DNA from 2 places in the Achromobacter pulmonis genome. Region 2 is predicted to be linked to the other one. Evidence: predicted binding sites of a transcription regulator. Region 2 holds the regulator's gene; the other holds the start of a gene.
What was found. The regulator LexA, encoded in region 2, represses DNA repair genes until DNA is damaged. The targets are predictions, from matches to a motif close to ACTGTATNNNNATACAGT.

Region 1 (5,857 bases), 4.1 Mb from region 2:
CACGGTCGCCTGGTGTTTCTGCGCGATCTCCCGGACGATCGCCAGGCCCAGCCCGCTGCCGTCCGACAGGGTGCCCAGCACCCGGTAAAAACGGTCGAAGACGCGCTCGCGTTCTTCCGGGGCGATGCCAGGGCCGGAGTCTTCCACTTCCAGAATGCCCTGTTCGCCCTGACGCTGCACGCGCACCGTGATGTGCCCGCCCCGCGGCGTATAGCGCAAGGCGTTGTCGATCAGGTTGTTGAGCAGCTCGGCCAGCAACAGCGGGTTGCCGTTGATCTGCACCGGCGTTTCAGAGCCCTCGAAGCCCAGGTCGGTGCCGAGCGACAGCGCCAGCGGCACCCACTGCATCGCCTGCTCGTAGGCGATGGCATTGAGGTCGGTCGCGGCCAGGCCGATGGCGCTGGGGTTTTCCGCCCGCGCCAGCAGCAGCAGTTGATTCACCAGCCGGGTGGCGCGTTCGGAGCCGGTCACCAACTGGCGCAGGCTGGCCTGCATCTCTTCTGGGCTGGCATCGCGCAGCGCCAGCTCGGCCTGGGTGCGCAGCCCGGCCAGGGGCGTCTTCAGCTGATGCGCGGCGTCGGCGACGAAGCGGCGTTGCGCCTGGACGTTGGCCGAGAGGCGGTCGAGCAGGTCATTCATGGCCGCCACCAGCGGCGCAATCTCGGACGGCGCGGCGCGTTCATCGATGGGCGAGAGGTCGTCGGGCCGGCGCGCCCGCAAGCGCTGTTGCAGCGCGTTCAGCGGCGCCACGCCACGCGACAGGCCGAACCACACCAGCAGCACGGCGATCGGCAGGACCACGAACTGCGGGATGATCACGCCCTTGATGATGTCGTTGGCCAGTTGTGTGCGCTTTTCGACCGTCTCGGCCACGATCAGCAGCGCCGGCTGCGTATTGGGCAGGTTCAGATCGACCCAGGTGAACGCGAGCCGGACGCCGAAACCACGCAGGGTGTCGTCCTGGTACTGCACTTCGCCGGGGCGCGGCTGGCCGACCGAGGCCGGCAGAGGCAGGGCGCGGTCGCCGCCCAGGTACTCGCCGCGGCTGCCCAGCGCCAGCCAGAACACGCTGTCGGTCTCATCGGCGCGCAGCACGTCGCGCGCCGCATCGGTCATGCGCAGCACCGCGCGGCCGTCCTGCGCATGGACCTGGCGCGTCAGTACATGCAGATTGTTGGCCAGCGCGCGGTCGTACGGCACGTTGGCGATGTTCTGCGCCACCACGTAGGTGATGGCGACGCTCATGGGCCACAGCAGGAACAGCGGCGCCAGCATCCAGTCGAGGATCTCGCCCAGCAGCGAACGCTGCGGCGGCGCAAAGCTGGGGCCGCGGGCCCCGGCCCGCATCACATCCAGCGCTTCCTGGTTGAGCGCCTCCGGCTGTGGCGGTTCAGCTTGCGAGGTAGGCCGCACCCTGGTCCCGTTCGAGGCAATAACCCAGGCCGCGCACCGTCACGATCTTCACGCCGCTGGGTTCGAGTTTCTTGCGCAGGCGGTGCACGTAGACTTCGATGGCGTTGGTGCTGACTTCCTCGCCCCATTCGCACAGGTGGTCGACCAATTGGGTCTTGCTGACCATGCGGCCGCTGCGCGTCAACAGGATTTCGAGCAGGCTGACCTCTCGCGCGGACAAGTCGAGCGTCTGGTCATCGACCATGGCTACGCGCCCGGTCTGGTCGAACACCAGGCGGCCATGCTTGAGCAGCGTGGCGCCGCCGCCGGCGCCGCGCCGGGTCAGAGCGCGCACCCGCGCCTCCAGTTCGGACAGGGCGAACGGCTTGGCCATGTAGTCGTCGGCGCCCAGGTCCAGCCCCTTGACGCGCTGCTCGATGCTGTCGGCGGCGGTCAGGATCAGGACGGGCAGGGCCGAATTGCGGGCCCGCAACCGGCGCAGGACCTCCAGGCCAGCCAGTTGCGGCAGGCCGAGGTCCAGGATGAGCAGGTCGAAGGCCTGGGCCGCCAGCGCCGAGTCGGCGGCCAGGCCGTCGCGCACGGCATCGACCGCATAGCCGTTGTGGCGCAACGAGCGTGACAGGCCGTCGGCCAGGATACTGTCGTCTTCCGCGATCAGGATGCGCATGGGCTATCGAAAGAAGGAGAGCTCGCCGCGCCAGCGGCGCGCGTACGCCGCCCTGGGATGGATAGCCGGGGCGGCGGGCCGGGGGGGCGCAATGGGGACACAGCGCCTGTTTTTTTCCCGATTCTGTCACACGGGGCCGGGCTTGCCCACTCAGGGAATACGTGGAAAACCCTGGCACACTGTTTTTTTGTACAGTACAATCCGATGCCATAATCTGCGCTATCGCTTTCTGATCGCAGCCTGGATCCACCGCTTCGACACCGTTTCGATCAACCCCTTGCGACAACCCGCGCTGACCGGTACCCGTGCCGCGCCCCGACATCCGATACGTTACAGACTCAGACCCGACAGGACACTACATGGACGACAAAACCACCAAGGCCGCCGCTTCGGAAAAAGCCAAGGCGCTGGCCGCCGCGCTCTCGCAGATCGAAAAGCAGTTCGGCAAGGGCTCGATCATGCGCTATGGCGACAACGAGGTCTCGCACGACATCCAGGTGGTGTCCACGGGCTCGCTGGGCCTGGACATCGCGCTGGGCGTCGGCGGCCTGCCGCGTGGCCGCGTGGTGGAGATCTACGGTCCCGAATCCTCGGGCAAGACCACGCTGACCCTGCAGGTCGTGGCTGAAATGCAGAAGCTGGGCGGCACCTGCGCCTTCGTCGACGCCGAACACGCCCTCGACGTGCAATATGCCTCGAAGCTTGGCGTCAACCTGGCCGACCTGCTGATCTCGCAGCCTGATACGGGCGAGCAGGCGCTGGAAATCACCGACGCGCTGGTGCGCTCGGGGTCGGTCGACCTGATCGTGGTCGACTCGGTCGCGGCCCTGGTGCCCAAGGCCGAAATCGAAGGCGAAATGGGCGATTCGCTGCCTGGCCTGCAGGCCCGCCTGATGAGCCAGGCGCTGCGCAAGCTGACCGCCACCATCAAGAAGACCAACTGCATGGTCATCTTCATCAACCAGATCCGCATGAAGATCGGCGTGATGTTCGGCAACCCCGAAACCACCACCGGCGGCAACGCGCTCAAGTTCTACTCGTCCGTGCGCCTGGACATCCGCCGCATCGGCTCGATCAAGAAGGGCGACGAGGTCGTCGGCAACGAAACCCGCGTCAAGGTGGTCAAGAACAAGGTCGCGCCGCCGTTCAAGCAGGCCGAGTTCGACATCATGTATGGCGCCGGCATCTCGCGCGAAGGCGAAATCATCGACCTGGGCGTGGCCGCCAATGTGGTGGACAAGTCTGGCGCCTGGTACAGCTACAACGGCAATCGCATCGGCCAGGGCAAGGACAACGTCCGTGAATACCTGAAAGAGCACAAGGCACTGGCCATCGAAATCGAGAACCGGGTGCGCGAGAACCAGGGCATCGTCAGCCGCGCCGCGGAATTCGTGCCCACCGCCGAAGACGATAGCGGCGAGTAATCCCGCCACGGCATCACCGGATTGCACCGGGCCCGTCAGCCCGGCGGCCGCCAGCGGCAGGCTCCCGTTCCGGGAGACCTGCCGCTGGCACATGGAGTAAGTGCATGAGCTGGAAACCGCCCGTCACGTCCGCCGACCGCTTGCGCGCCCGCCTGGACGATGAGTTCGAGACCGTGGCCAAGCCAGAGGGCCTGCGCCGCACGTCGGACCTGCGGCGGGCTGCCGACTCCACCGCGGCCGCCGACCAGGAGCCGGCCGCAGGCCAGTCACGCACGCCCCGCAAGGGGCCGTCGCTCAAGATGCGCGCGGTCGGCTATCTGTCGCGGCGCGAGCATGCCCGCGACGAACTGGCGCGCAAACTCGCGCCCCACGCCGAAGATCCCGACGAGGTCGGGCGCGTGCTGGATGCGCTGGAAAAAGAGGGATGGCTGTCGACCGAGCGCTTTGCACAAAGCCTGGTGCATCGGCGCGCTTCGCGCCAGGGCGCGGCGCGCATCGTGCGGGAACTGCGCCAGCACGGCGTGGATGACGCCCAGGTGTCCGAATTGCGCGAACAATTGCGTGCCACGGAATACGAGCGCGCGCTCGAGGTCTGGCAGAAGCGCTTCGGGGCCAAGCCCGAGGATCGCGCCGCGTATGCCAAGCAGGCCCGTTTCCTGGCCAGCCGGGGGTTCGCGCACGACGTCATCCGCCGCATCGTGGGGGCGGGCGACGACGATTGAGCCGCCCGCGCGCCCGGCGCGGCGCCAGGGTTCAGGCGCCGGTCGCTTCGGCTTTTCGCCTATTTCGCCGACTTGATGCCGTTCAGCGTCTTGAAGCAGACGTCACGCGTCAGCGTCAGGAACTCGCCGATATACGAGGCATCGGTGTCCTCGCTGCGCACGGTGGCGTACAGGGTACGCCACACCCCCTGCGGCCCCAGGCGGCACAGCCGCAGCCAACCCTGGTTCATGTATTCGGTCAGGGCCCAGTTGGGCAGGGCCGCTACGCCGCGGTTGCTCGCCACCAATTGCGCGATGATCGGCGTCAATTCCGCCTTGCGGATGGCTGCCGGCTCGACGTCGGCGGGGTCCAGGAATGCGGTGAAGACATCCAGGCGCTGCTTGTCGACCGGATAGGTGATGAGCGTCTGGTCCGCCAATTGGTCCGGCATGATGAACTTGTTGCCGGCCAGCGGATTGGATTCGGACACGGCCAGCACCAGTTCGTATTTGAACAGCGGCAGGTACTCGACGGCATCGAGCGGTTGGGGATCGGACGTAATGACCAGGTCCAGGTCGCCGCGCACCAGCGCCGGCAGTGGGGCGAACGAAAACGCGGCCGACAGATCCAGCGCCACGTCCGGCCATTGCGCGCGGAAGGCGTCGAGCGCCGGCATCAGCCACTGGAAGCAGGAATGGCAATCGATGGCCAGGTGCAGGCGACCGGTGCGGCCGGCGGCCAGCCGCTGCAGTTCGCGTTCGGTGGCGCGGATGCGTGGCAGGACCTCATCGGCCAGCGCCAGCACGCGCAGCCCCGCGGTGGTCAGGCGGGCCGGCCGGGTGCGGCGGTTCAGCAGCGGCGTGCCGAGCCGGGTCTCCAGGTCGCGCAATTGATGCGACAGGGCCGACTGGGTCAGGTGCAGGCGTTCGGCGGCCTCTTGCAGGCTGCCCCCTTCTCGGATGGCGGTGAGCGTTTCAAGGTGGCGGATTTCCAGCATGGGGCGACGGCTGTGAAGGTGGCGCGGCAGGCCGGGCAAGACGGCGTGCGCGGGCGCCGGGGCTGTCCCGTCCCTGGGGGCGGGCGTGGAGCTTTATTGTATGAGATTTGCTCATCTTATGGATGTAGACATTGATTTTGATTCATTTTGATTTGGCGGCAGAATAGCCTTCACATGAACAAATTTTGTACAACAACGGTGTTGCCATGACTACGATTCATAATTTGGGGTTCCCCCGCATCGGTGCCCAGCGCGAATTGAAGCGCGCGGTCGAAGCCTATTGGGCCGGCAAGCAGGGCGGCGATGCGCTGGAGCAGACCGGCCGCGAATTGCGCGCCCGGCACTGGCAGGTGCAGGCCGCCGCCGGCGTCAGGTTCGTCCCCGTGGGTGATTTCGCCTGGTACGACCAGATCCTGGAATGGACCACGCTGCTGGGCGCCGTGCCCGCGCGCTTTGGCCAGAAGGACAGCGAGCCGGTCTCGCTGGATACGCTGTTCCGCATGGGCCGCGGCCGCGCCCCGTCGGGCAAGCCCGCCGCGGCCTGCGAAATGACCAAGTGGTTCGACACCAACTACCACTACATCGTGCCGGAACTGGTGCCGGGCCAGACCTTCCGCATCGCCCGTGAATCGCTGTTCGAGCAGATCCAGGAAG
Region 2 (5,857 bases):
GGAAGGCTGACTTCCGGCTTGCGTCCCACCGGCTGCCACCTTGTTTGAGTAAGCGCAGGCGCCGGGTCCTTTACCCGGTCCGGCGCTTCTTTACCTGAGATACGACTACATATGCCTGATAAAAAGGGATCGGCAGACGCAAAAGTGCTGCATTGCTCGTTTTGCAATAAAAGCCAGCACGAAGTCCGCAAGCTGATCGCGGGTCCGTCGGTATTCATCTGCGATGAGTGCATCGACCTGTGCAACGACATCATCCGCGAGGAAGCGCAGGCCACCGCGCGCGCGGCGATTCGTTCCGAACTGCCCACTCCGGCTGAAATCAAGACGTTCCTGGACCAGTACGTGATTGGGCAGACCTCGCCCAAGCGCATGCTGGCGGTGGCGGTCTACAACCACTACAAGCGCATCCGCCACGGCGAGATCAAGGGCGACGAAGTCGAGCTGTCCAAGAGCAACATCATGCTGATCGGCCCCACCGGGTCGGGCAAGACGCTGCTGGCGCAGACCCTGGCGCGCATGCTGAACGTGCCGTTCGTCATGGCCGACGCGACCACGCTGACCGAAGCCGGTTACGTCGGTGAAGACGTCGAGAACATCATTCAGAAGTTGCTGCAGAACTGCAACTATGAAGTCGAGAAGGCGCAGCGCGCCATCATCTACATCGACGAGATCGACAAGATTTCCCGCAAGTCCGACAACCCGTCGATCACTCGCGACGTGTCGGGCGAGGGGGTGCAGCAGGCCTTGCTCAAGCTGATCGAAGGCACGGTGGCCTCGGTGCCGCCGCAGGGCGGGCGCAAGCACCCCAACCAGGACTTCGTCCAGGTCGACACGACCAATATCCTGTTCATCGTGGGCGGCGCCTTCGACGGGCTGGAGAAGGTCATCCGCGACCGCACCGAAAAGTCCGGCATCGGTTTCTCCGCCTCCGTGCGCGCCAAGTCCGAACGTGGCGTGGGCGAGCTGTTCTCCGAGGTCGAGCCCGAAGACTTGATCAAGTTCGGCCTGATTCCCGAACTGGTCGGCCGCCTGCCGGTGGTCGCCACGCTCGACGAGCTTGACGAGGCCGCCTTGGTGCAGATCCTCACCGAGCCCAAGAACGCCCTGCTCAAGCAATTCCAGAAGCTGTTCGCGATGGAAGGCGCCGAGCTGGACGTGCGCCCCGCCGCGCTCAAGGCCATCGCCCGCAAGGCGCTGCGCCGCAAGACCGGCGCCCGCGGGCTGCGTTCCATCATCGAGCAGGCCCTGCTCGACACCATGTATGACCTGCCGTCGCAAGGCAACGTCAAGCGCGTGGTGCTCGATGAAAACGCGATCGAGGGCGAAGGCAAGCCGCTGCTGATCTACGCCGACGAAGAAGGCACCGCCGAAAAGCCCGAGCGCGGGGAAGTCCGCGACGCCGCGGCCTGACGGATATTTCAGAAAAACCCGTTTCCGAAACGGGTTTTTTTGTCTCCGGCCCCCGATTGAACGCACACTGGCGGGGCGTGTCCAATAAAAAGATACCGGCGCCGTTTTTTTTGCCGTTTTGTTTATCCGGCCGCCGGGATCTTGAATTTTCGGCTATTGTTCCCATAACAGACGTAACTGATGGGGCTGTCCGGGTATTCCCGGTCATCCTGTCCCCGATACGCCGAGTCATACCGAGGAACCTCCTATGTCTGCCAGCCAGACCCTGCCTTCCGACCCGATCGACCTCCCCCTGCTGCCACTGCGCGATGTCGTAGTGTTCCCGCACATGGTCATCCCGCTGTTCGTCGGCCGTCCGCGCTCTATCCGCGCGCTCGAGGTTGCGATGGAAGCGGGCAAGAGCATCATGCTGGTGGCCCAGAAATCCGCCGGCAAGGATGATCCCACTCCCGAAGACGTCTACGAGATCGGCTGCGTCGCCGGCATCCTGCAGATGCTCAAGCTGCCCGATGGCACCGTCAAGGTGCTGGTCGAAGGTACCCAGCGTGCCCGCATCAACAGCATCGAAGACGCCGATTCGCACTTCACCTGCCAGGTCACCCCGATCGAGCCGGACGCCGTCCAGGGCTCCGAGACCGAGGCCCTGCGCCGTGCGATCGTGGCCCAGTTCGAACAGTACGTAAAACTCAACAAGAAGATCCCACCGGAGATCCTGACCTCGCTCGCCGGGATCGATGACGCCGGTCGCCTGGCCGACACGATCGCCGCGCATCTGCCGCTGAAGCTCGAGCAGAAGCAGAAGATGCTCGAGATCGTCGGCACCTCCGAGCGCCTCGAAGGCTTGCTCACGCAGCTGGAAACCGAAATCGACATCCTCCAGGTCGAGAAGCGAATCCGCGGCCGCGTGAAGAAGCAGATGGAAAAGAGCCAGCGCGACTACTATCTGAATGAGCAGGTCAAGGCCATTCAGAAGGAGTTGGGCGAAGGCGAAGAGGGCGCCGATATCGAGGAGCTCGAAAAGAAGATCATCGCCGCGCACATGCCCAAGGAGGCGCGCAAGAAGGCCGATGCCGAGCTCAAGAAGCTCAAGCTCATGTCGCCCATGTCGGCCGAAGCCACCGTGGTGCGCAACTACATCGATACGCTCATCAATCTCCCCTGGAGGAAGAAGAGCAAGATCAACAATTCCATCTCCAACGCCGAGACCGTGCTCGACAACGATCACTACGGCCTGGAGAAGGTGAAGGAACGCATCCTCGAATACCTCGCCGTGCAACAGCGCGTGGACAAGGTCAAGGCGCCGATCCTGTGCCTGGTCGGTCCTCCGGGGGTCGGCAAGACCTCGCTGGGCCAGTCCATCGCCAAGGCCACGAACCGCAAGTTCGTGCGCATGGCGCTGGGCGGCGTGCGCGACGAAGCCGAGATCCGCGGCCATCGTCGTACGTACATCGGCTCGATGCCCGGCAAGATCGTCCAGAACATGTCGAAGGTCGGCGTGCGCAATCCCCTGTTCCTGCTCGATGAAATCGACAAGCTGGGCATGGATTTCCGCGGCGATCCTTCGTCGGCGCTGCTCGAAGTGCTGGACCCGGAACAGAACCATACGTTCCAGGACCACTACATCGAAGTCGACTTCGATCTGTCGGACGTCATGTTCGTGGCCACCAGCAACACGCTGAACATTCCGCCGGCCCTGTTGGACCGGATGGAAGTGATCCGCCTGTCCGGCTACACCGAGGAAGAAAAAATCCACATCGCCCGCGACCATCTGCTGCCCAAGCTGATGAAGAACAACGGCGTCAAGGAGTCCGAGCTGACGGTCGACGACAGCGCGCTGCGCGATATCGTGCGCTACTACACCCGCGAAGCCGGTGTGCGTGCGCTCGAACGCGAAGTGGGCAAGATCTGCCGCAAGGTGATCAAGCAACTGCTGACCCAGAGCGACCGCGCCAAGGCCGAAGGCAAGCCCTTCGAGGTCAAGCCGGTCAACGTGACGGGCGACAACCTCAGCGATTACCTCGGCGTGCGCCGCTACACCTTCGGCATGGCCGAAAAGGAAAACCAGATCGGTCAGGTGACCGGCCTGGCCTGGACCGAAGTCGGTGGCGACCTGCTCACGATCGAAGTGGCGGACATGCCTGGCAAGGGCGTGATCCAACGCACCGGTTCGCTGGGCGACGTGATGAAGGAATCGGTCGAGGCGGCCCGTACGGTGGTGCGCTCGCGGGCACGGCGCCTGGGCTTTGCCGACAGTGTGTTCGAGAAGCACGACATGCACGTGCACGTGCCGGAAGGCGCGACGCCCAAGGACGGCCCGTCCGCTGGTATCGCGATCACCACCGCCATGGTGTCGGCGTTGTCGCGCATCCCGGTGCGCGCCGACGTCGCCATGACCGGCGAGATCACGCTGCGTGGCGAAGTCCTGCCGATCGGCGGCTTGAAGGAAAAGCTGCTGGCCGCGCATCGTGGCGGCATCAAGACGGTCTTGATTCCGGAAGAAAACGTCAAGGATTTGGCGGAGATTCCGGACAACGTCAAGAACCATCTTGAGATCGTGCCGGTGCGCTGGATCGACAAGGTGCTGGAGCTGGCCCTGGAACGCCTGCCCGAGCCGCTGGCGGAAGACGAAGCGGTCAAGGAACCGCTGGTCGCCAAGCCGGCCGAACCTGGCTCGACGGACCCGGTGCTCAAGCACTGATCCCGTCCCGAGGCGGCCCGCTAGGGTCTGCCCAAAAAGAAACCCCGCACGAGCGGGGTTTCTTTTTTTAGCGCGGCCGTTGGGCCGGCGTCCGTTCCCGGAAGGGGCGGGACTCAGTGCAGGGCGTGCGGGCGGATCAGGCCGACGGCAATGCCTTCCAGGGCGAATTCCTGGTCGGCTTCGACCACGATGACGTTGAAGTCGGGGTTCTCGGGCAGCAATTCCACGCGGCCGTTCTGGCGCTGCAGCCGCTTGACGGTGACGTCGTCGCCCAACCGGGCCACCACGATCTGGCCGTTGCGTGCTTCAGAGGCCTTCTTGACGGCCAGCAGGTCGCCTTCGAGGATGCCCGCATCGCGCATGCTCATGCCGCGCACCTTGAGCAGGTAATCGGGAGCCTGGGCGAACAGGCTGGGATCGACGCCGATCTCGCGCTCGACATGTTCGGCGGCCAGGATCGGGCTGCCGGCCGCCACACGGCCCACCAGCGGCAGCAGCAGTTGTGCCAGGCCGGGCAAAGGCAGCGGCGCCTGGGCCGGCGCGGAGGAGGCGTCTTTCAGGCGGATGCCGCGCGAGGCGCCGGCGGTGAGCTCGATGGCGCCCTTGCGCGCGAGGGCCTTGAGATGGTCTTCGGCCGCGTTGGGCGAGCGGAACCCCAGGGCCTGGGCGATCTCGGCGCGGGTGGGCGGAAAGCCGGTGCGCGCGACGGTTTGCCGGATGAGGTCCAGGATTTGCTGTTGACGATCAGTGAGTTTGCTGGCCATGGCGGTGATCCGATTCGAAGCGGACTGTACATATATACAGCGGCATTCTGGGGGACATAACGCAAAAATGCAAGCGCTGATCAGATCGCGGCGGCGGCCGCCAATGAAAAACGGGACCCGTGGGTCCCGTTTTTGGATACTGCCTGCCTTCTGGATGCCCTACAGCACCGCAGCGATGCCCTTGGCCACCTGATCGATGTTGCCGCTGTTGAGCGCGGCCACGCAGATGCGGCCGCTGGAGACGGCGTAGACGCCGTGCTCTTCACGCAGGCGGTCGACCTGGGCCGAGGTCAGGCCCGAATAGGAGAACATGCCGCGCTGCTGCAGCACGAAGCTGAAGTCCTGCTTGCCGCCGTGTTCCTTGATCTTCTCGACCAGCTGCTTGCGCATCAGGCGGATGCGATCGCGCATCGCGCCGAGTTCTTCTTCCCACATGGCGAACAGCTCGGGCGAGTTCAGCACCGTGGAGACGATGGTGCCGCCGTGGGTGGGCGGGTTGGAGTAGTTGGTGCGGATGACGCGCTTGAGCTGGCTCAGCACGCGGGTGGCTTCGTCCTTGCTGCCGGCCACGACGGTCAGGGCGCCGACCCGCTCGCCGTACAGCGAGAACGACTTCGAGAACGACGAACTGATGAACATGGTCAGGTCGAGATCGGCGAACAGGCGCACGACTGCCGCGTCTTCATAGAGGCCGTCGCCGAAGCCCTGGTAGGCGATGTCCAGGAACGGCACCAGCTTGTTTTCCTTGACGACCGCGGCGATCTGCTTCCATTGGTCGAAGGTGGGGTCAACGCCGGTGGGGTTGTGGCAGCAGGCGTGCAGCACGACGATGGTCTGGGCCGGGGCGGCCTTCAGGGCGGCCAGCATGCCGTCGAAGTTCAGGCCGCGGGTGGCAGCATCATAGTAGGCGTAGGTGCCCACTTCGAAGCCGGCGCGTTCGAACAGCGCGCGGTGGTTCTCCCAGCTGGGATCGCTGATCAGGACC

Region 1: recA (recombinase RecA) is a predicted target of LexA. The motif match lies at 2,259-2,276, and genes of this name have one in related genera.

The regions. Positions count from the first base shown of each region.
Region 1 is NZ_JAIFOT010000001.1:76,112-81,968, reverse strand. Features, by position in the region: gene K2W61_RS00395 (sensor histidine kinase N-terminal domain-containing protein) at 1-1,275, opposite strand, end outside; gene K2W61_RS00390 (response regulator transcription factor) at 1,391-2,080, opposite strand; gene recA (recombinase RecA) at 2,440-3,504, shown strand; gene recX (recombination regulator RecX) at 3,609-4,226, shown strand; gene K2W61_RS00375 (LysR family transcriptional regulator) at 4,286-5,203, opposite strand; gene metE (5-methyltetrahydropteroyltriglutamate--homocysteine S-methyltransferase) at 5,410-5,857, shown strand, end outside.
Region 2 is NZ_JAIFOT010000001.1:4,152,575-4,158,431, forward strand. Features, by position in the region: gene clpP (ATP-dependent Clp endopeptidase proteolytic subunit ClpP) at 1-10, shown strand, start outside; gene clpX (ATP-dependent Clp protease ATP-binding subunit ClpX) at 112-1,410, shown strand; gene lon (endopeptidase La) at 1,658-4,108, shown strand; gene lexA (transcriptional repressor LexA) at 4,222-4,872, opposite strand; gene K2W61_RS19145 (amino acid aminotransferase) at 5,032-5,857, opposite strand, start outside.